Regions from separate parts of the Bradyrhizobium sp. AZCC 2289 genome, predicted to be linked through region 2. Evidence: predicted binding sites of a transcription regulator. Region 2 holds the regulator's gene; each other region holds the start of a gene.
What was found. The regulator PhoB, encoded in region 2, activates phosphate uptake and scavenging genes when phosphate is short. The targets are predictions, from matches to a motif close to TGTCATNNANCTGTCAT.
Positions count from the first base shown of each region.

Region 1: a site for PhoB is predicted at 1,791-1,807, ahead of V1289_RS42645 (DUF47 domain-containing protein). Genes of this name have one in related genera too.
Region 3: a site for PhoB is predicted at 3,566-3,582, ahead of phnC (phosphonate ABC transporter ATP-binding protein). Genes of this name have one in related genera too.

Region 1 is NZ_JAZHRY010000001.1:9,107,830-9,113,854, reverse strand. It holds gene V1289_RS42650 (inorganic phosphate transporter) at 90-1,094, opposite strand; gene V1289_RS42645 (DUF47 domain-containing protein) at 1,106-1,750, opposite strand; gene V1289_RS42640 (branched-chain amino acid ABC transporter permease) at 2,000-2,968, opposite strand; gene V1289_RS42635 (branched-chain amino acid ABC transporter permease) at 2,970-3,863, opposite strand; gene V1289_RS42630 (ABC transporter substrate-binding protein) at 3,940-5,160, opposite strand; gene V1289_RS42625 (ABC transporter ATP-binding protein) at 5,194-5,937, opposite strand; gene V1289_RS42620 (ABC transporter ATP-binding protein) at 5,930-6,025, opposite strand, start outside.
Region 2 is NZ_JAZHRY010000001.1:5,204,055-5,210,079, reverse strand. It holds gene V1289_RS24780 (aspartate aminotransferase family protein) at 1-852, opposite strand, end outside; gene V1289_RS24775 (GcrA family cell cycle regulator) at 1,332-1,841, shown strand; gene phoB (phosphate regulon transcriptional regulator PhoB) at 1,994-2,695, opposite strand; gene phoU (phosphate signaling complex protein PhoU) at 2,756-3,472, opposite strand; gene pstB (phosphate ABC transporter ATP-binding protein PstB) at 3,484-4,305, opposite strand; gene pstA (phosphate ABC transporter permease PstA) at 4,302-5,147, opposite strand; gene pstC (phosphate ABC transporter permease subunit PstC) at 5,151-6,025, opposite strand, start outside.
Region 3 is NZ_JAZHRY010000001.1:8,538,864-8,544,888, reverse strand. It holds gene phnE (phosphonate ABC transporter, permease protein PhnE) at 1-679, opposite strand, end outside; gene phnE (phosphonate ABC transporter, permease protein PhnE) at 676-1,560, opposite strand; gene phnD (phosphonate ABC transporter substrate-binding protein) at 1,644-2,573, opposite strand; gene phnC (phosphonate ABC transporter ATP-binding protein) at 2,647-3,462, opposite strand; gene V1289_RS40095 (chloramphenicol acetyltransferase) at 3,651-4,319, shown strand; gene V1289_RS40090 (alpha-D-ribose 1-methylphosphonate 5-triphosphate diphosphatase) at 4,316-5,509, shown strand; gene V1289_RS40085 (DUF1045 domain-containing protein) at 5,530-6,025, shown strand, end outside.

The DNA of each region.
Region 1 (6,025 bases), 3.9 Mb from region 2:
GTTTGGCAGGGAAAGCGGGCCGGATCAAGGAGCAAAAAAGCACCCTGGATATAGGGACTTACCGGCCCGGCTCCAACCGGCCGACCGGATTATCGCAGCAGCACCACCGCCCAATAGGCCAGCGCCGCCACGATGGCGGAGGCCGGAATGGTGATCACCCAGGCATAGACGATCGAGCTCGCCACGTTCCAGCGCACCGCCGAGGCCCGCCGCGCCGCGCCGACACCGACGATGGCGCCGGTAATGGTGTGCGTGGTGGAGACGGGAACCCCGAGAAAGGTCGCCAGGAACAGAGTGATCGCACCCCCGGTTTCGGCACAAAACCCCTGCATCGGCGTCAGCCGCGTGATCCGCAGTCCCATGGTGCGGACGATCCGCCAGCCACCCATCAGCGTACCCAGCGCCATCGCGGCCTGGCACGCCAGGACCACCCAGAACGGGATCTCAAAGTGGTTGCCGAGGTGGCCTTGCGAGTAGAGCAGCACCGCAATGATGCCCATAGTCTTCTGCGCGTCGTTGCCGCCATGGCCGAGCGAATACAATGAGGCCGAGACGAATTGCAGGATGCGGAAGGCGCGGTCGACCGCGAACGGCGTCGAGCGTACCGACAGCCACGACACGATCGCGACCAGCACCAGCGCCAGCAAAAACCCGACCAGCGGCGACAGCACGATCGCGAGCAGCGTCTTGCTGAGGCCGCTCCATACCGCGGCGGACAATCCCGCCTTGGCCATACCGCCACCCACCAGCCCGCCGATCAGCGCATGCGAACTGGACGACGGTATCCCCAGCGCCCAGGTGATCAGGTTCCAGACGATGGCGCCGACCAGGGCCGCGAAGATCACGGTGGCGTCGACCACGCTCGGTTCGATGATGCCGGTGCCGATGGTATTGGCGACGTTAAGCCCGAACACCGCGAACGCCACGAAGTTGAAGAAGGCCGCCCAGATCACGGCGTATTGCGGACGCAGCACCCGGGTCGACACGATCGTGGCGATCGAATTGGCGGCGTCGTGCAGCCCGTTGAGGAAATCGAACAGCAGCGCGACCGCGATCAATGCGACCAGAATGGGGAGACCAAGCGCGGCGTCCACTCGTCCCTGCCCTATACCTGTTCGATCACGATCGAATTGATCTCGTTGGCAACGTCGTCGAAGCGGTCGGCGACTTTCTCCAGATGGTCGTAGATCTCGGCACCGACGATGAAATCCATCGTGTTGGCGTTGCGATGCTTGAGGAACAGCTCCTTCAGTCCGATGTCGTGGAGGTCATCGACCCGGCCTTCGAGCTTGGTCAGTTCCTCCGTGATGGCGGTCAGCATCGCGACGTTGTCGCCGATCGCCGACAACAGCGGCAGCGCGCGCCCGACCAGATTGGCGCACTCGACCAGCAGAGTCCCCATTTCGCGCATCGGCGGCTCGAACGTGCGCACCTCGAACAGCACCACCGCTTTCGCGGTCTGCTGCATCTGGTCGATGGCGTCATCCATCGCCGTGATCAGGTTCTTGATGTCGCCGCGATCGAACGGCGTGATGAAGGTGCGGCGGACCGCGGTCAGCACTTCGCGGGTGATGTTGTCGGCGTCGTTTTCGAACTGGTTGACGCGCTGGCAGAACACCGGCGTTTCGTCGCCGCCGCGCAGCATCTCCTGCAACGCCTGCGCGCCCTGCACGCATGTCTGGGCATGCCGGGCAAACAGGTCGAAAAAGCGCTCCTCTTTGGGCAAAAAGGCACGAAACCAGCGCAGCATGGGCTTGTCCATCGTTCCGGAATGGCCGCGTTCGACGGCCCGTCACAAAACTGTCATAGACCATTCGCGGCAAAAGCGCGCCACGGCAGGCCCCCGGAAACCGGTCATCCACCGCTTTGTGGCTGTTCCTCCGGACGCCGTGCAGGCCCTGCGGTGCACAGCTCGGCCGGGGTCCATCTGTCTCAGGCAGCGCAGGTCACGGCTCTGCGGAGCGGCGCTGCGCGCTACGCCGCGTCCGGGACGCGCGACCTAGAGCGACCGCCGGAAATAATGCGCGATTTCGCCGATCACGCCGCGGCGGAACGTCAGCACGCAGGCGACGAAGATACAGCCCTGGATCACCGTCACCCACTGGCCGAAACCGGCCAGATATTGCTGCATGGCGATGATCACGAAGGCGCCGACCACCGGACCGAATACCGTTCCAAGACCGCCCACCAGCGTCATCAGCACGATTTGCCCGGACATCCCCACTTCAACGTCGGTCAACGAAGCATTTTGCGCCACAAGCACCTTCAGCGAGCCGGCCAATCCTGCCAGCGTTCCCGACAGGATGTAGGCGAGCAGCTTGTACTGTTCGGTCTTATAGCCCAGCGATATCGCGCGCGGCTCGTTCTCACGAACCGCCTTCAGCACCTCGCCGAACGGCGAGTTGATGGTGCGAAAAATCAGCAGAAACCCAAACAGGAATCCGGCGAGGACGACGTAATAAAGGATGGTCGAGTTGGCGAGGTTGAAAACGCCGAACAGGTGGCCCAGCGGAACGCCCTGGATGCCGTCCTCGCCATGGGTGAACGGCGTCTGCACATACACGAAAAACAACAGCTGCGACAATGCCAGCGTGATCATCGCAAAATAGATCCCCTGCCGGCGAATAGCGACAAGGCCGGTGATCACCGCGAGCGCGGCCGCGGCGCCGGTACCGGCGAGAATGCCGATCTCGGGCGGCACCGCCCAGACTTTCAGGGCATGGGCCGTGACGTAGCCCGCCGTACCCAAGAACATCGCGTGGCCGAACGACAACAGTCCGCCATAGCCGATCAGGAGATTGAAGGCGCAGGCCAATAGCGCAAAGCACAGCGCCTGCATCACAAAGAACGGATAGATTCCGGTCAAAGGCACGATCGCCAGCAGCCCCGCCATCGCGCAGAACGCGATAATCTCGTCGCGCATCGCACGCGGAGGAACCCGAATCGTATCGTCGGTCATCGCTGTCATGTCAGGCCGCCCGTCCGGTCAGTCCCGTTGGCTTTACCAGCAACACCAGCACCATGAACACGAAGACCACGGTGTTGGAAGCCTCGGGATAGAAATATTTCGTCAGTCCCTCGATCACGCCGAGCGCAAAGCCGGTCACGATCGATCCCATGATCGAGCCCATCCCGCCGATCACCACCACCGCGAACACCACGATGATCAAATTTTCGCCCATCAGCGGCCGGACCTGGTTGATCGGCGCCGACAACACGCCGGCGAGCGCGGCGAGCCCGACGCCGAGCCCGTAGGTCAGCGTGATCATCCGGGGCACGTTGATGCCGAAGGCGCGCACCAGCGTCGGGTTTTCGGTGGCGGCGCGCAGATAGGCGCCGAGCCGGGTGCGCTCGATCAGGTACCAGGTCCCGATGCAGACCACGAGCGAGAAGATCACCACCCAGCCGCGATAGATCGGCAGGAACATGAAGCCGAGATTCATGCCGCCCTGCAATCCGTGAAATCCTCCGATCGTTGGATAGTCGGGGATCGCATAGGGCAGACCGGATGAGCCGAAATAATTCTGGAACACGCCCTGAATGATCAGCGCCAGCCCGAATGTCAGCAGCAAGCCGTAGAGATGATCGAGGCCGGCCAGCCATTGCAGCATGGTTCGCTCGAGGATCATCCCGAAGATACCCACGACGATCGGCGCGATAATCAGCGCCGGCCAGTAGCCGATGCTGAGGTACGCATTGTTGAGCAGGAAATACGCGACGAAAGCGCCCATCATGTAGACCGCACCATGGGCGAAATTGATGATGTTGAGCATGCCGAAGATCACGGCAAGCCCAAGACTGAGCAGCGCGTAAAACGAGCCGTTGATCAGTCCCACCAGAAGCTGTGCGTACAGAGCCTGCATCGGTTTCGCTTTCGCACTCAATCTTGGATGACGTGGGTTCGACACCCGCCGGCGCAAGGCCGGCGGGTTACCGGTGTTACTTCTTCACCAGCGGGCAAGCGCTTTCCGAAAGCGGCCTGAAAGCCTGGTCTCCCGGAGTCGTCCCAACCAGCTTGTAATAATCCCAGGGTCCCTTGGATTCCTCAGGCTTCTTGACCTCGAACAGATAGGCCGGGTGAATCTTGCGGCCATCGACGCGGATCGACCCCTTGCCGAACAGCGGATCGTCCGTCGGCAGTTCCTTCATTTTCGCCACCACCTTGGCGCCGTCATGTGGATTGCCACCCATTGCTTCGAGTGCCTTAAAGTAGTGGATCAGGCCGGAATAGACGCCCGCCTGCACCATTGACGGCTCCGCCTTGTTCTTCATGCGCTCGGAAAAGCGCTTGGAAAAGGCGCGGGTCCCGTCGTTCAGGTCCCAGTAGAAGGTTTCGGTGAAATTCAGCCCCTGTGCCACCTTCAGGCCGAGCGAGTGAACGTCGGTAATGAACAGCAGGAGCCCGGCGAGTTTCTGCCCTCCGGCAACGATACCAAATTCCGATGCCTGCTTGATCGTGTTCGTGGTGTCGCCACCGGCGTTAGCCATGCCGATAATCTTGGCTTTGGACGCCTGCGCCTGCAGCAGGAACGACGAGAAGTCCGACGAGTTCAAGGGATGCTTGACTCCACCAATGACCTTGCCACCCGACTTCACCACCACTGCGGTGGTGTCGCGCTCCAGCGCCGCGCCGAACGCGTAGTCGGCGGTAAGGAAGAACCAGGTGTCGCCACCGGCCTTCACCAGCGCCTGACCGGTGCTGTTGGCGAGCATGTAGGTGTCATAGACCCAATGAATCGTGTTCGGTGAACACTGGGCGTTGGTGAGATCCGACGAAGCCGCGCCGGTATTGATCATGATGGAGTTCTTCTCCTTCACCAGATTGTTGACCGCGAGGGCCACGCCGGAGTTCAGCACGTCCATGAAGATGTCGACCTTCTCGACGTCGATCCATTGGCGCGCAATGGTGGCGCCGATGTCCGGCTTGTTCTGGTGGTCGGCGGAGATCAGATCGATCTTCCAGCCCTTGCCGGCCATGCCGGAATCCTCAATGGCCATCTGGGCAGCCAAGGTGGAGCCCGCGCCGCCGAGGTCGGAGTAGAGCCCCGAATTATCAGTCAGCACGCCGATTTTTATCGTTTTGTCCTGCGCAAGGGCGACGCCGTTCGCGGCCATTGCAAGTGCGGCACCAATCAAGAAAACCGAAATTCTATTTTTCATATCTACTCCGTGAAGGCTGCCTTGGAACGTGTTTCAGACGCCGAGATAGGTGTGGAGCTTGTCCATATTGGCCGACAGCTCCGAATTGGCGAAGCCGTCGATCACCTTGCCGTGCTCGACGATGTAGTAGCGATCGGCGACCGTCGAGGCGAAGCGGAAATTCTGCTCGACCAGAAGGATGGTGAATCCCTCCTTCTTGAGCCGCGCGATGGTGTGGCCGATCTGCTGGATGATGACCGGCGCCAGACCTTCGGTCGGCTCGTCCAGCATCAGGAAGCGGGCGCCGGTGCGCAGGATTCGCGCGATCGCCAGCATCTGCTGCTCGCCGCCCGAAAGTTTGGTGCCCTGGCTGTTGAGGCGCTCTTTCAAATTCGGGAACAGATCGAAAATCTGATCCAGCGACAGCCCGCCTGCGCGCACGATCGGCGGCAGCAGCAGGTTCTCGCGCACGTCGAGGCTGGAGAAAATCCCGCGCTCCTCGGGACAGAACGCGATCCCCATCCGCGCGATCTTGTCGGACGAGGCGCGCGTGATTTCCTTGCCGTCGAAGCGGATCGAGCCGGTGCGCTTGCCGATGATCCCCATCACGGATTTCAGCGTGGTGGTCTTGCCGGCGCCATTGCGGCCGAGCAGCGTCACCACCTCGCCGGCGTTCACATTGAAGTTGATGCCGTGAAGGATGTGGGATTCGCCGTACCAGGCCTGCAGATCGTTGACCGACAGCACTTGCGTGTCCGCCGGTTTCGCGGCGGCTTCGGCCATTTTCAGTTCAGGCATGACCGGCCCCCAGATAGGCTTCCTTGACGCGCTCGTCCTTGGACAGGTCGGCATAGTTGCCTTCCGCCAGGACCTGACCGCGCGTCAG
Region 2 (6,025 bases):
GACCGCCAGCGGGTTGCCGCCGAAGGTCGAGCCGTGCGAGCCCGGCGTCATGCCGGACGCGGCTTCCGCAGTCGCAAGGCACGCGCCGATCGGAAAACCGCCGCCGAGCGCCTTCGCCAGCGACATCACATCCGGCGTGACGCCGAGGCGCTTATAGGCAAAGAGATCGCCGGTGCGGCCCATGCCGGTCTGCACCTCGTCGAATACCAAAAGCAGGCCCTTGTCGTCGCAGAGCTGACGCAGCGCCTTGAAGAACGCGTGCGGCGCGGTGCGCACACCGCCCTCGCCCTGCACCGGCTCGATCAGGATGCCGGCGGTGTTTGGGCCGATCGCCTTTTTCACGGCTTCGAGATCGCCGTGCGGGACCTGGTCGAAACCGTCCAGCGGCGGACCAAAGCCTTCGAGATATTTGGCCGAGCCGGTCGCAGCCAGCGTGCCGAGCGTACGGCCGTGGAACGCGCCCTCGAAGGTGACGAGGCGGTAGCGCTCGGGATGGCCTTTTGCGGCGTGATAGCGGCGCGCGACCTTGATCGCGCATTCCATCGCTTCGGCGCCGGAATTACAGAAGAATACGAAATCCGCAAAACTCTGCTCGCACAGCCGTGCCGCGAGCTTGTCGCCGTCGGGCGATTTGAACAGGTTCGACATGTGCCAGAGTTTCGTCGCCTGCTCCTGCAGGGCCGCGACCAGATACGGATGGCAATGACCGAGCGCGTTCACCGCGACGCCGGAGGTGAAGTCGAGATAGCGCTCGCCATTGGTTGCGATCAGCCACGCGCCTTCGCCGCGCTCGAAGCCAAGATCGACCCTGGCGAAGACGGGAAGCAGATGCGACGTGGCGCTCTTGGTCATGGCAATCACTGATGGTTATGAGACAGTCACGATGCCTGCAGGGGCGCGGCAGCAGCCCGTCTTCCGAAAACAAAACGTGCCGCCTTTTCGGGCGGCACGTGGCAAACATTCTATGCTGGCGGCGGTAACTGTCAACACGCCACGAGACGTGCCTTCCTGCAGTGCAAGAAGAAAGCAATCCGTAACATTCCGGGGGAGTGGAAAAACCCAATTGCAATGCCTAGATGTCGGAACATGTGGACGCCCCGACGGGGACTCTTGCGCCAGAGTCACGCCATATTGTAGCGTCTGAGCTGTCGGGTACGACATCTCGTGCGGCGGATCTGATCCTCTGAAGTCCCAGTGTTCTGCGTAAACGTTCGGGCGCGCTTTCTGCGCCCGGCGAGGGCTAAGGGATTCTGCCCGCAGGGATATTTGAGACGATTGGCATCGCCAGCGCTGCCCCAGGTTGGCCGGCGCGACGCGAAGGGAAGAATGCGATGACAGTATTGACCTGGTCCGACGATCGCGTCGAGCAACTGAAAAAACTCTGGGAGTCCGGCCTTTCGGCCAGCCAGATCGCCGCGGAACTCGGAAATGTGACGCGAAATGCGGTGATCGGCAAAGTGCACCGGCTGGGGCTTTCCGGCCGCGCCAAGAGCCCCTCCTCGGCCGCCCCGCGGCAGCGCAAGGCCCGCCCAGCCCAGCAGATGATGCGGGTTTCGCGGCCGGTGTCGCGCGGCAACACCGCGCTGGCCCATGCCTTTGACGTGGAGATGGAGCCCGATCCGGTCGCCTACGACAATGTGGTGCCGATGAGCCAGCGGCTGTCGCTGCTCGAGCTCAACGAGGCCACCTGCCACTGGCCGATCGGCGATCCCTCGAGCAACGACTTCTTCTTCTGCGGCGGCAAGGCGCTCGCCAGCCTGCCCTATTGCGCGCACCACTCGCGCGTCGCCTATCAGCCGGCTTCCGATCGCCGCCGCCCGGCGCCGAAGCCGACCAGGTAAGGCTGCGCACTCTCCGGTGTCGTCCCCGCGAAGGCGGGGACCCATAACCACCGATGTGAGTGGTTACGACTTGCTGGAGCCCCAGCGCATTTCAACAATCAAGATTCGTGGTTATGGGTCCCCGCCATCGCGGGGACGACAGTGGAGTGTTTTCACTCCACCTTGGCAAAGCGATCGTCCAGCGCGTAGCCGGCGCCGCGGACGGTGCGGATCGGGTCCTGCTCGCGGCCGGGGTTGAGCAGTTTGCGCAGGCGGCCGATATGCACGTCGACGGTGCGCTCGTCGATATAGATGTCGCGGCCCCAGACGCTGTCGAGCAGCTGCTCGCGGCTGAAGACACGGCCGGGATGCTCGAGGAAGAACTCCAGCAGGCGATACTCGGTCGGGCCGAGATCGATCGGACGGCCCGAGCGCGCGACCCGGCGCTTCTCGCGATCGAGTTCGATGTCGCCATAGGTCAGCACGGTGGCGAGCCGCTCCGGGCTCGCCCGGCGCAACAGGCCTTTCACTCGCGCCAGCAGTTCCGGCACCGAAAAGGGTTTTACGATGTAATCGTCGGCGCCGGTCGCCAACCCCCGCACCCGCTCGCTTTCCTCGCCGCGCGCGGTCAGCATGATGATCGGCAGCTGCTTGGTCTCGGGCCGCGCGCGCAGGCGGCGGCACAGCTCGATGCCGGACAGTCCCGGCAGCATCCAGTCGAGCACGATCAGATCGGGAACGCGCTCCTTCAGCCGTGTGTCGGCGTCGTCACCACGGCCGACGGTTTCGACATCGTAGCCTTCGGCATCGAGGTTGTAGCGCAGCAGCGTCGTCAGCGCTTCCTCGTCTTCGACCACCAGAATGCGGGCGCTCATCAGTGTAAGCCTCTCTTCGTCTTATTTTGCCGCGTTTTCTTCACGCGAAACGCTACGTCTCTAGTTTCCGGGTACCGTCGTGGCGAACGTCGTCATGTCGCCCTTCGGCCGCTTGTCCATGATCTGCTGGCCCTCGATCATGTAGAACACGGTTTCGGCGATATTGGTGGCGTGGTCGCCGATCCGTTCGATGTTCTTGGCGCAGAACATCAGGTGGATACAGAACGAGATGTTGCGCGGATCTTCCATCATGTAGGTCAGGAGTTCGCGGAACAGCGAGGTGCAGATGGCGTCGACTTCCTCGTCGCCCTTCCACACCGCCATCGCCGCCGGCAGGTCGTGCGCCGCATAGGCATCGAGCACCGACTTGACCTGCGACTGCACCAGGTCGGTCATGTGCTCGAGGCCGCGGATCAGTTTCAGCGGATGAAAATCGTTCTCCAGCGCCGCGACCCGCTTGCCCATGTTCTTGGCGAGGTCGCCGATCCGCTCCAGATCGGTGGCCACCCGCATCGCGCCGACGATTTCGCGGAGATCAATCGCCATCGGCTGGCGCCGCGCGATCGTCAGCACCGCGCGCTCCTCGATCATGTGCTGCAGATTGTCGATTTCGGCATCGGCGGCGACCACGCGCTTGCCGAGTGCTATATCGCGGCGCACCAGCGCATCGACGGATTCGGTGATCATGCGTTCGGTGAGGCCGCCCATCTCGGCGACTAGCCGGGTCAATTCCTGCAGATCGCTGTCGAACGCCTTGGCGGTATGTTCAGAAGCCATGTGTTATCTCCTCAACCGAACCGGCCGGTGATGTAGTCCTGGGTGCGTCGATCGCTCGGCGAGGTGAAAATCTTGTTGGTGTCGTCGAACTCGATCAACTCACCAAGATACATGAAGGCGGTCTTGTCCGAGACGCGCGCCGCCTGCTGCATATTATGGGTAACGATGGCGATGGTGTAGTCCTCCGCCAGTTCCTGGATCAATTCCTCCACCTTGGCGGTCGAGATCGGGTCCAGCGCCGAGCAGGGCTCGTCGAACAGGATCACCTCGGGCCGCACCGCCACGGTGCGGGCGATGCAGAGTCGCTGCTGCTGGCCGCCGGAGAGCGAGAGGCCCGAGGCGTTCAGCTTGTCCTTGACCTCATTCCACAGCGCGCCGCCACGCAACGCCTTTTCGACCCGGCCGTCCATCTCGGATTTGGAGATCTTCTCGTAGAGGCGGATACCGAAGGCGATGTTCTCATAGATCGTCATCGGAAACGGCGTCGGCTTCTGGAACACCATGCCGACCCGGGCCCGCAGCAAATTGAGATCGAGCTTGGGGTCCAGGATGTTGGTCTGGTCGAGCATCAATTGGCCGGTCGCACGCTGGCCGGGATAGAGATCGTACATCCGGTTGAAGATCCGCAGCAGGGTCGATTTGCCGCAGCCGGACGGCCCGATGAAGGCGGTGACGCGGTGGGTGCCGAGCGCGAGGTTGATGTTCTTCAGCGCGTGGTGCTCGCCGTAGTAAAAATTCAGGCCCCGCGCGGTGACCTTGGCCGGCGCGTCCGGCAACGCCACCGGGGGAACGGATCCGCTCGCGCTGCTCACCGATACAGAAAGATCGTTCATTTTGCGGTCCTCTCGGCGCCCAGGATGCGCGCGCCAATGTTCAGCGCGAGCACGGTCAAGGTGATGAGCAAGGCCCCGCTCCAGGCCAGCTGCTTCCAGTAGGCGTAGGGGCTTTGCACGAAATTGTTGATGGTGACCGGCAGGTTCGCCATCGTCTTGGTCAGGTTGAGGCTGAAGAACTGGTTGGACAGTGCGGTGAACAACAGCGGCGCGGTTTCACCGGCGACGCGCGCGGTCGCCAGCAGCACACCGGTGATCAGGCCCGACCGCGCGGCGCGATAGGCGATGCGCTTGATCACGAGCGAGCGCGGCAGGCCGAGCGCGGACGCCGCTTCGCGCAGCGGATTGGGCACCAGCACCAGCATGTCCTCGGTGGTGCGCACCACGACGGGGATCACGATCACGGCCAGCGCGAGGCAGCCGGCAAAGGCCGAAAACCCGCCCATCGGCACCACGACGGCGCCGTAGACGAACAGGCCGATGATGATCGACGGCGCGCTGAGCAGGATGTCATTGATGAAGCGGATCACCGAGGTCAGGCGATCGTTCCGGCCGTATTCGGCGAGATAGGTGCCGGCGAAAAGACCCAGCGGCGCCCCGAAACCGACGCCGATCACGGTCATGATGATCGAGCCTGTGATGGCGTTGCGCAGGCCGCCGTCGGTCGATCCTGGCGGCGGCGTATCCTGGGTGAACACGGCGAGATTGATGCCGGCGAGGCCGTTGTAGAGCAGCGTGAACAATATCAGCGCCAGCCACGTCACGCCGAACAAGGCGGCGCCGACGCACAGCGCGCGGATGACGATGTCGTAGCGGCGGCGTGAGGCGTAAATCGGGTTCATGGCCTAATTCCCCGCCTTCTTTTCCAGCCGCATCAGCATCAGCCGGGCGGCGGCGAGAACGAAGAAGGTCAAGACGAACAGCAACAGCCCGAGCAGGATCAGGCCCGACTGGTGCAGGCCGTCGCTTTCGGCGAATTCGGAGGCGATCGCCGCCGAGATCGTGGTGCCCGGCGCGAAGATCGAGCCCGAGATGCGGAACGAATTGCCGATGATGAAGGTCACCGCCATGGTTTCGCCGAGCGCGCGGCCGAGCGCCAGCATGATGCCGCCGATGACGCCGACGCGGGTGTAGGGAATGACCACGTTGCGGACCACTTCCCAGGTGGTGCAGCCGACGCCATAGGCGGCTTCCTTCAGCACCGGCGGCACCGTCTTGAAGACGTCGACCGAGATCGAGGTGATGAAGGGCAGCACCATGATCGCGAGAATGAGCGCGGCGTTGAACAGGCTGAGATAGGACGGGGGACCCGCGAAGACCGCACCGAGCACCGGGACGCCGTCGAAAATGTTGATCATGAACGGCTGGAACGTGTTGGCGAGGAACGGCCCGAGCACGAAGAAGCCCCACATGCCGTAGATGATCGAGGGAATGCCGGCGAGCAATTCGATGGCCAGGCCAATCGGACGGCGCAGCCACAGCGGACAGATCTCGGTCAGGAAGATCGCAATGCCGAGACCGACCGGAATGGCGATCAACATCGCGATCCCGGACGTGACCAGCGTGCCGTACATCGGGCCGAGCGCGCCGAGCACCGGCGGATCGGCGGACGGCGCCCAGCGCTGCGTCCACAGGAACGCAAAGCCGTATTCCCTCATCGCCGGAAAGGCGCCGACGATCAGCGAAAGAATGATGCCGCCGAGAATGAGCAGTACCGAGA
Region 3 (6,025 bases), 3.3 Mb from region 2:
CGATAATGGTGGCCGAGCGCGTGTTCGATTCGATGAAATAGAGCACCTGGCCTGCGATCACAGGCAGTACCTGCGGCATCAGGCCGAAGCGTATCTCGTGCAGGACACTGCCACCGGAGGCGCGGATGCCCTCGACCTGCTTCTTGTCCGCGGCCTCGATCGCCTCGGAAAACAATTTGCCGAACGCGCCGAAGTCGGACACCGCGATGGCCAGCACGCCGGCGAACGGGCCGAGGCCGACCACGTTGATCCACACCAGCGCCCAGATCAGTGTATCGACGCCGCGGATGGAGTCCAGGAACCGGCGAACGGGAAAGCGGATCAGGTTCGAGGGAATGATATTTCGCGCGGCCAGCAGGCTGACCGGCAGCGCGAACACCGCTGCGATCGTGGTGCCGAGCAACGCGATCGACAGAGTTTCGCCGAGCGCGGAGAGATAGATCGGCAACGAGGAGCCTGGGTCGGGTGGGATCATCATCAGCGTGATCCAGCCAAGCTGGTGCAGGCCTGAGAACAATCTTGCCGGCGAGAAGTCGAGATCGACCAGCCCGAACACGAAAATGGCGAAAGCGCCAAGGATCATCGCCGGCATCGCCAGCCGCGCCGAAGCCGGCCGCTCGAAGACGTCGGGGTATTTCGCGCGCAGCTGCCCTGCATCGGGTTTCGGTAGCTGGCTCATGCGCGGGCGTCCTTGCCGAACAGCCGGCCGCGCAACCACCCGGTGGCGATATCAATCACAAAGACGGTGACGATAATCATAACCAAAATCGCGCTGACGTCCGAATAGTAGAATTTCCGGATCGCGACCACGAGCTCCTGCCCGATGCCGCCGGCGCCGACGAAGCCCATGACGGACGCCTCGCGGACGTTGATCTCAAAACGCAGCAGCGCGTAGCTCGCGTAGCCTGCGGTTACTTGCGGCAACACTGCGAACCGCATGCAGGACAGCCAGCTTGCGCCGGTCGATCGTACGCCTTCAACCGGCTTCATGTCGGCGTTTTCGACGATCTCGGAGAACTGCTTTCCGAGCGCGCCGGTGGAATGGATGGCGATGGCGAGCACGCCCGCCATCGGCCCGAGGCCGAATGCGATGACGAAAATCAGCGCAAACACAATGCCGGGGACCGTCCGGGCGAATTCCAACAGGCGGCGGACGGCGAAACGCAGCAACGGCGCGGGCGAGGTATTTTCGGCCGCAAGGAAATTCAGCGCAAACGCCAGCACCGCACTGGCCAGGGTACCGACATAGCTGATCAGGATGGTCTCGCCGAGCATCTTGAGCCACTTGTGCCAGCCCCAGAACCACTCACCGATGTCAGTCCAGACCCGGGCGCCGTTTTCCAGCGTGAAGATGCGGTCGAAATAGCTGACGAAATGTCCGAAATAGGTGAAGAAGGTGCGCAGGTTCACTTCCGCGCCGATGGCGGAAATGACGAGTGCGGCGAAAAACACCGCCGCCGCCAATGTCATTCTCAGGCGCTTGCGCGCGACTGCCCTGCGATAGGCCTCGTTGAGCGCCGCCAGCTGAGGGCCGGGCAGAATGGATACGGCCGTGGCCATCGATGATTACGATCCGGTTCAACGCCAAACGAGAAAAAGGCCGGGTCACATGGACCCGGCCTGGTCTTGTATCCGCCGTCCGATCAGGACGCCTTCTTGCGCAGATTGTCGACGAACTTAATCAGCTCGATGGTCTTGTCGTAGTCTGCGTTGGTAATCGGCTGCCAGGGCAGATTCTTGCCATCGGACAGTTTCTTGAAGGCTTCCTTGTCCTTTTCAGGAGCGTTGAGGAATGCCTGCTTGATTGCGGCCTTCATGTCCTCGGGCAGGTCGCTGAGATAGGCGTAGGGCGAGTTGATGATGAGGTCCGACTTCACGATGACGCGAAAATCTTCCTTCTTCAGCGGCGTGCCGTCGCTCGACTTGACCATGTTCTTGGCGAGCATGCGGGTGAGGTTCGAATCATCTTCCGCGTTCCACCAATTGGCGGCGACGTCGACCGTGCCCTGGGCCAGCGCCAGCACGGCGTTCTCATGGCTGCCGGTGAAGATCACCTTTGAGAAATAGGCGTCGGGATCGATCCCCATCTGGTTCATCTTGAAACGCGGCATGTTGTTACCCGACGTCGAGTTCGGGTCGACCAAGCCAAGGTTCTTGCCCTTTAGGTCTTCGATCTTCTGGTACGGGCTCTTGGCGAGCACGTAGAACACCGAATAATAACCCTTGGAGCCGTCGGCGTTGACATCGATCACGAAGGCGTCGGTCTTCACCCCGGTGAGGCGGGCGCGCGAGAACGACGCCGGACCGTAATAGCCGATCTGGATGTTGCCGGCGCGCTGTCCTTCGATGACGGCGGCATAGTCGTTGGCGACGCGCAGATTCACCTTGATGCCGAGCTCTTTCGACAGATAGTTCACGAACGGCGTGTAGCGTTCAAGAACGCCGGAGCCGTTCTCGGCCGGAATCACGGCAAAGGTGATTTCCGGATATTTCGCCTTCCAGTCTTCGGCTGACGCGGATGCGGTGAACGCCAGCGCGGCGGCGCTGGCCAGAACGATGCGACGAGTGATCATGATGTACCCTCTTGTTGTAGTTACGCCCATCGGCCGATTGCAGGCTTGCAACGGCCGCCCTGTACTGAAGCGATCAGGCCGCAGCTGCGGTGCCGAGCGCCGGAACGGTTGCGGTTTCAGGCGCATGAATCGGCGCGCTGCCCATGACTTCGTTGGCCTCGAGATCGTAAAGCTCACGCGCGATATGATCGGTCAGCGTCACCGGCGCGCCGTCGAACACCACGCGGCCGGCCGACATCCCGATCAGGCGATCGCAATAGTTTCGCGCCAGATCGAGCGAATGCAAATTGCAGATCACGGTGATGCCGAAGTGCTTGTTGATGCGCAGCAGCGCGTCCATCACGATCCGGGTGTTGCGTGGGTCGAGCGAGGCGATCGGCTCGTCGGCGAGGATGATGTCGGGCTCCTGCACCAGCGCGCGCGCAATCGCAACACGCTGCTGCTGACCGCCGGAAAGCTGGTCGGCGCGCTGGGCCGCGAGCGATGCCATATCGAATTGCTCGAGCGCGGACATCGCCAGCGCCTTGTCGTGTTCGGGCCAAAGCTGTGCCAGCGAACGCCAGGACGGGATTTCCGCCAAACGCCCCATCAATACATTGGTCAGCACATCGAGCCGGCCAACCAGGTTGAATTGCTGAAAGATCATCGCCGAACGCGCACGCCACTGCCGCAAATCCCTGCCGCGCAGCGCAGTGACATCGATGCCTTCGAACACGATCCGGCCTTCGGTGGGGTCAGCGAGGCGGTTGATCATTCGCAGCAGCGTCGATTTGCCGGCGCCAGACCGACCGATCACACCGATAAAGGCACCGGGTGCTACCGAGAAGGAAGCATTGTCAACCGCGGCTTTGGTGCCGAAACGGCACGTCAAACCTTCTACCACCAGCATGCATTGCTCCAACCGCGTCGTCCTCGGTCATCGCTAGCGCCGGTATCTAACAGTTGTGTGACAGCCGCGCCGCGGTGCGGCGATCATCCACACCGGGGACAACTGTCATGTATCCGTCATGACATTGTCATCAGGCCCATTGATGACGTGCGCAGCACCTCTAATCCCGATTGCTCATGGAAACGCAAATGGCCGGCAAGATGCTCTCCGTTGAACCGACCGTCGATCCCACCGCCTCAGTGCGTGAAAGCCAACTCGGCGCCTATACCGAGGTCGGTGCGCGGACCATCCTGCTCGACGTCACCATGGACGACTATTCCTATGTCGTGAACGACGCACAGATCACCTACACCACGATCGGCAAATTCTGCTCGATCGCGGCGATGACCCGGATCAACCCCGGCAATCATCCGATGTACCGGGCGTCGCAGGCGCATTTCACCTATCGTGCCAGCGCCTATTTTCAGGGCGAGAGCGACGACGCCGATTTCTTTGAATGGCGGCGCGAACACCGCGTCCATATCGGCCATGACGTCTGGATCGGGCATGGCGCCATCGTATTGCCGGGGCGCTCGGTCGGCACCGGCGCGGTGGTCGCGGCCGGTGCGATCGTGACCAAGGACGTCCCCGCCTACACCATCGTGGCGGGAAATCCGGCGCGGGCGATCAAGCGGCGATTTCCCGAGGCCATCACCAGCCGACTGGCCGAGCTTGGTTGGTGGGATTGGGACCATGAGACGCTCCGTGCCGCCCTGCCTGATTTCCGAAGGCTTGGTATCGAGAATTTCCTCAGGAAATACGAGGCGGCGGGCGGCTCGGCTCGCTCCCACGCCAGACGGCGGAGTGCAATATCGTGACAGATATCCTTCTTGAAGGCGGCCGGGCGCTGGTCGGTCGCAAAATTGTCGAGACCTCGCTGCGGGTCGCCGGTCGCGAAATCAGCGCCGTGGGTTCGGACCAGGGACGCGCCTCGCTCCACATTGATGCCGATGGCCTCAAGGTGCTGCCTGGCATCGTCGACCTGCATGGCGACGCGTTCGAGCGGCAGATGATGCCGCGCGCCGGGGTCGACTTTCCCGTCGATGTGGCGCTGGCGGACAGCGACCGGCAGGCAATCAGCAACGGCATCACCACCGTCTATCACGCCACGACATGGTCCTGGGAGCCCGGACTGCGCAGCGGCGATAATGCAAGGCTTCTGCTCGAGGCGATCGAATCGATGCGGCCGCAGCTTGCCGCGGATACACGATTCCATTTGCGTCACGAGACCTATAATCTCGATGCCGAGGCCGAAATCGTCAAATGGCTGGCAGAAGGACGCATCGATCTCTTGGCGTTCAACGATCACATGGATTCGACGATTGCCAGTCTGGCAAAACCGCAAAAGCGCAGCCGCATGGTGGAACGAACCGGACTCTCGAACGACGCGTTCGACCGGCTGGTGGAGCGGGTCGTTTCCCGCGCTCACGATGTGCCTCCATCAATCGCACGCCTGGCGCAGGCCGCGCGCGTAGCCGATGTCCGGATGCTGTCGCACGACGATGCAAGCCCGGCGATGCGGGCGGCATTTCGCTCGCAAGGCGTCGGGATAGCCGAATTTCCGGTGAACGAGGAAACCGCGCGCGGGGCGGCCGAGGCCGGCGACTTCATCGTGTTCGGCGCGCCCAACGTCGTGCGCGGTGGCAGCCATACCGGGTGGACCAAGGCATCTGACATGATCGCCAAGGGCCTGTGTTCGGTGCTGGCGTCCGACTATTACTATCCGGCGCAATTGCTGGCGGCGTTCCGGCTTGATGCCGACGGCGTGCTGCCGCTTGCCAAAGCCTGGGAGCTGATTTCGGCGGCGCCGGCGCGCGCTGCGGGTCTTGGAGATCGCGGCGTTCTCGCCGAAGGCCAGCGCGCCGACATCATCCTCGTCGATGACCGGATGCCGCTGCGGCCGCGAATCGTCGCGGTCATTGCCGCGGGACGTCTGGTGCATTTGACGGATGCGAGCCGTCTCATCCATTCATCCGCCATCCCGCGCAAGGCAGTTGCAGCCGCGTGACGCGGCTCTATTGTGCGGCGATGGGGAATTATCCACGCTATGCCATTTATTACGCTCCCGCACCCGGCAGTGTGCTGGACCGTTTTGGCGCAGATTTACTCGGCTACGACGCCTATCGCGGGGACGACCTGCCCTTTCCGCGCGACCTGACCCTGGCCACGCCCGACTGGCGCGACCTGACCCAGGATCCGCGAAAGTACGGCTTTCACGCCACACTGAAGGCGCCGATGGCGCTGGCGCTCGGCAGGACCGAGGCTCAGCTCGCCGCGGCGTGCGAGGCTTTTGCCGGTACGGCACGGTCCATTCCGGCGATTGAGCCCGTCGTCGATTCGATCAGCGGCTTTATCGCCGTGATGCCGGCAAAACCGTCGGCGGAACTGCTGCAGTTTGTCGGGGATGTGACCCGAGAATTCGATTCATTCCGCGCGCCGCTGACGGCCGGGGATCGCGCGCGACGAAATCCCGCGAAACTGACACCGAGGCAGTGTGAATATCTCGATCGCTGGGGCTACCCTT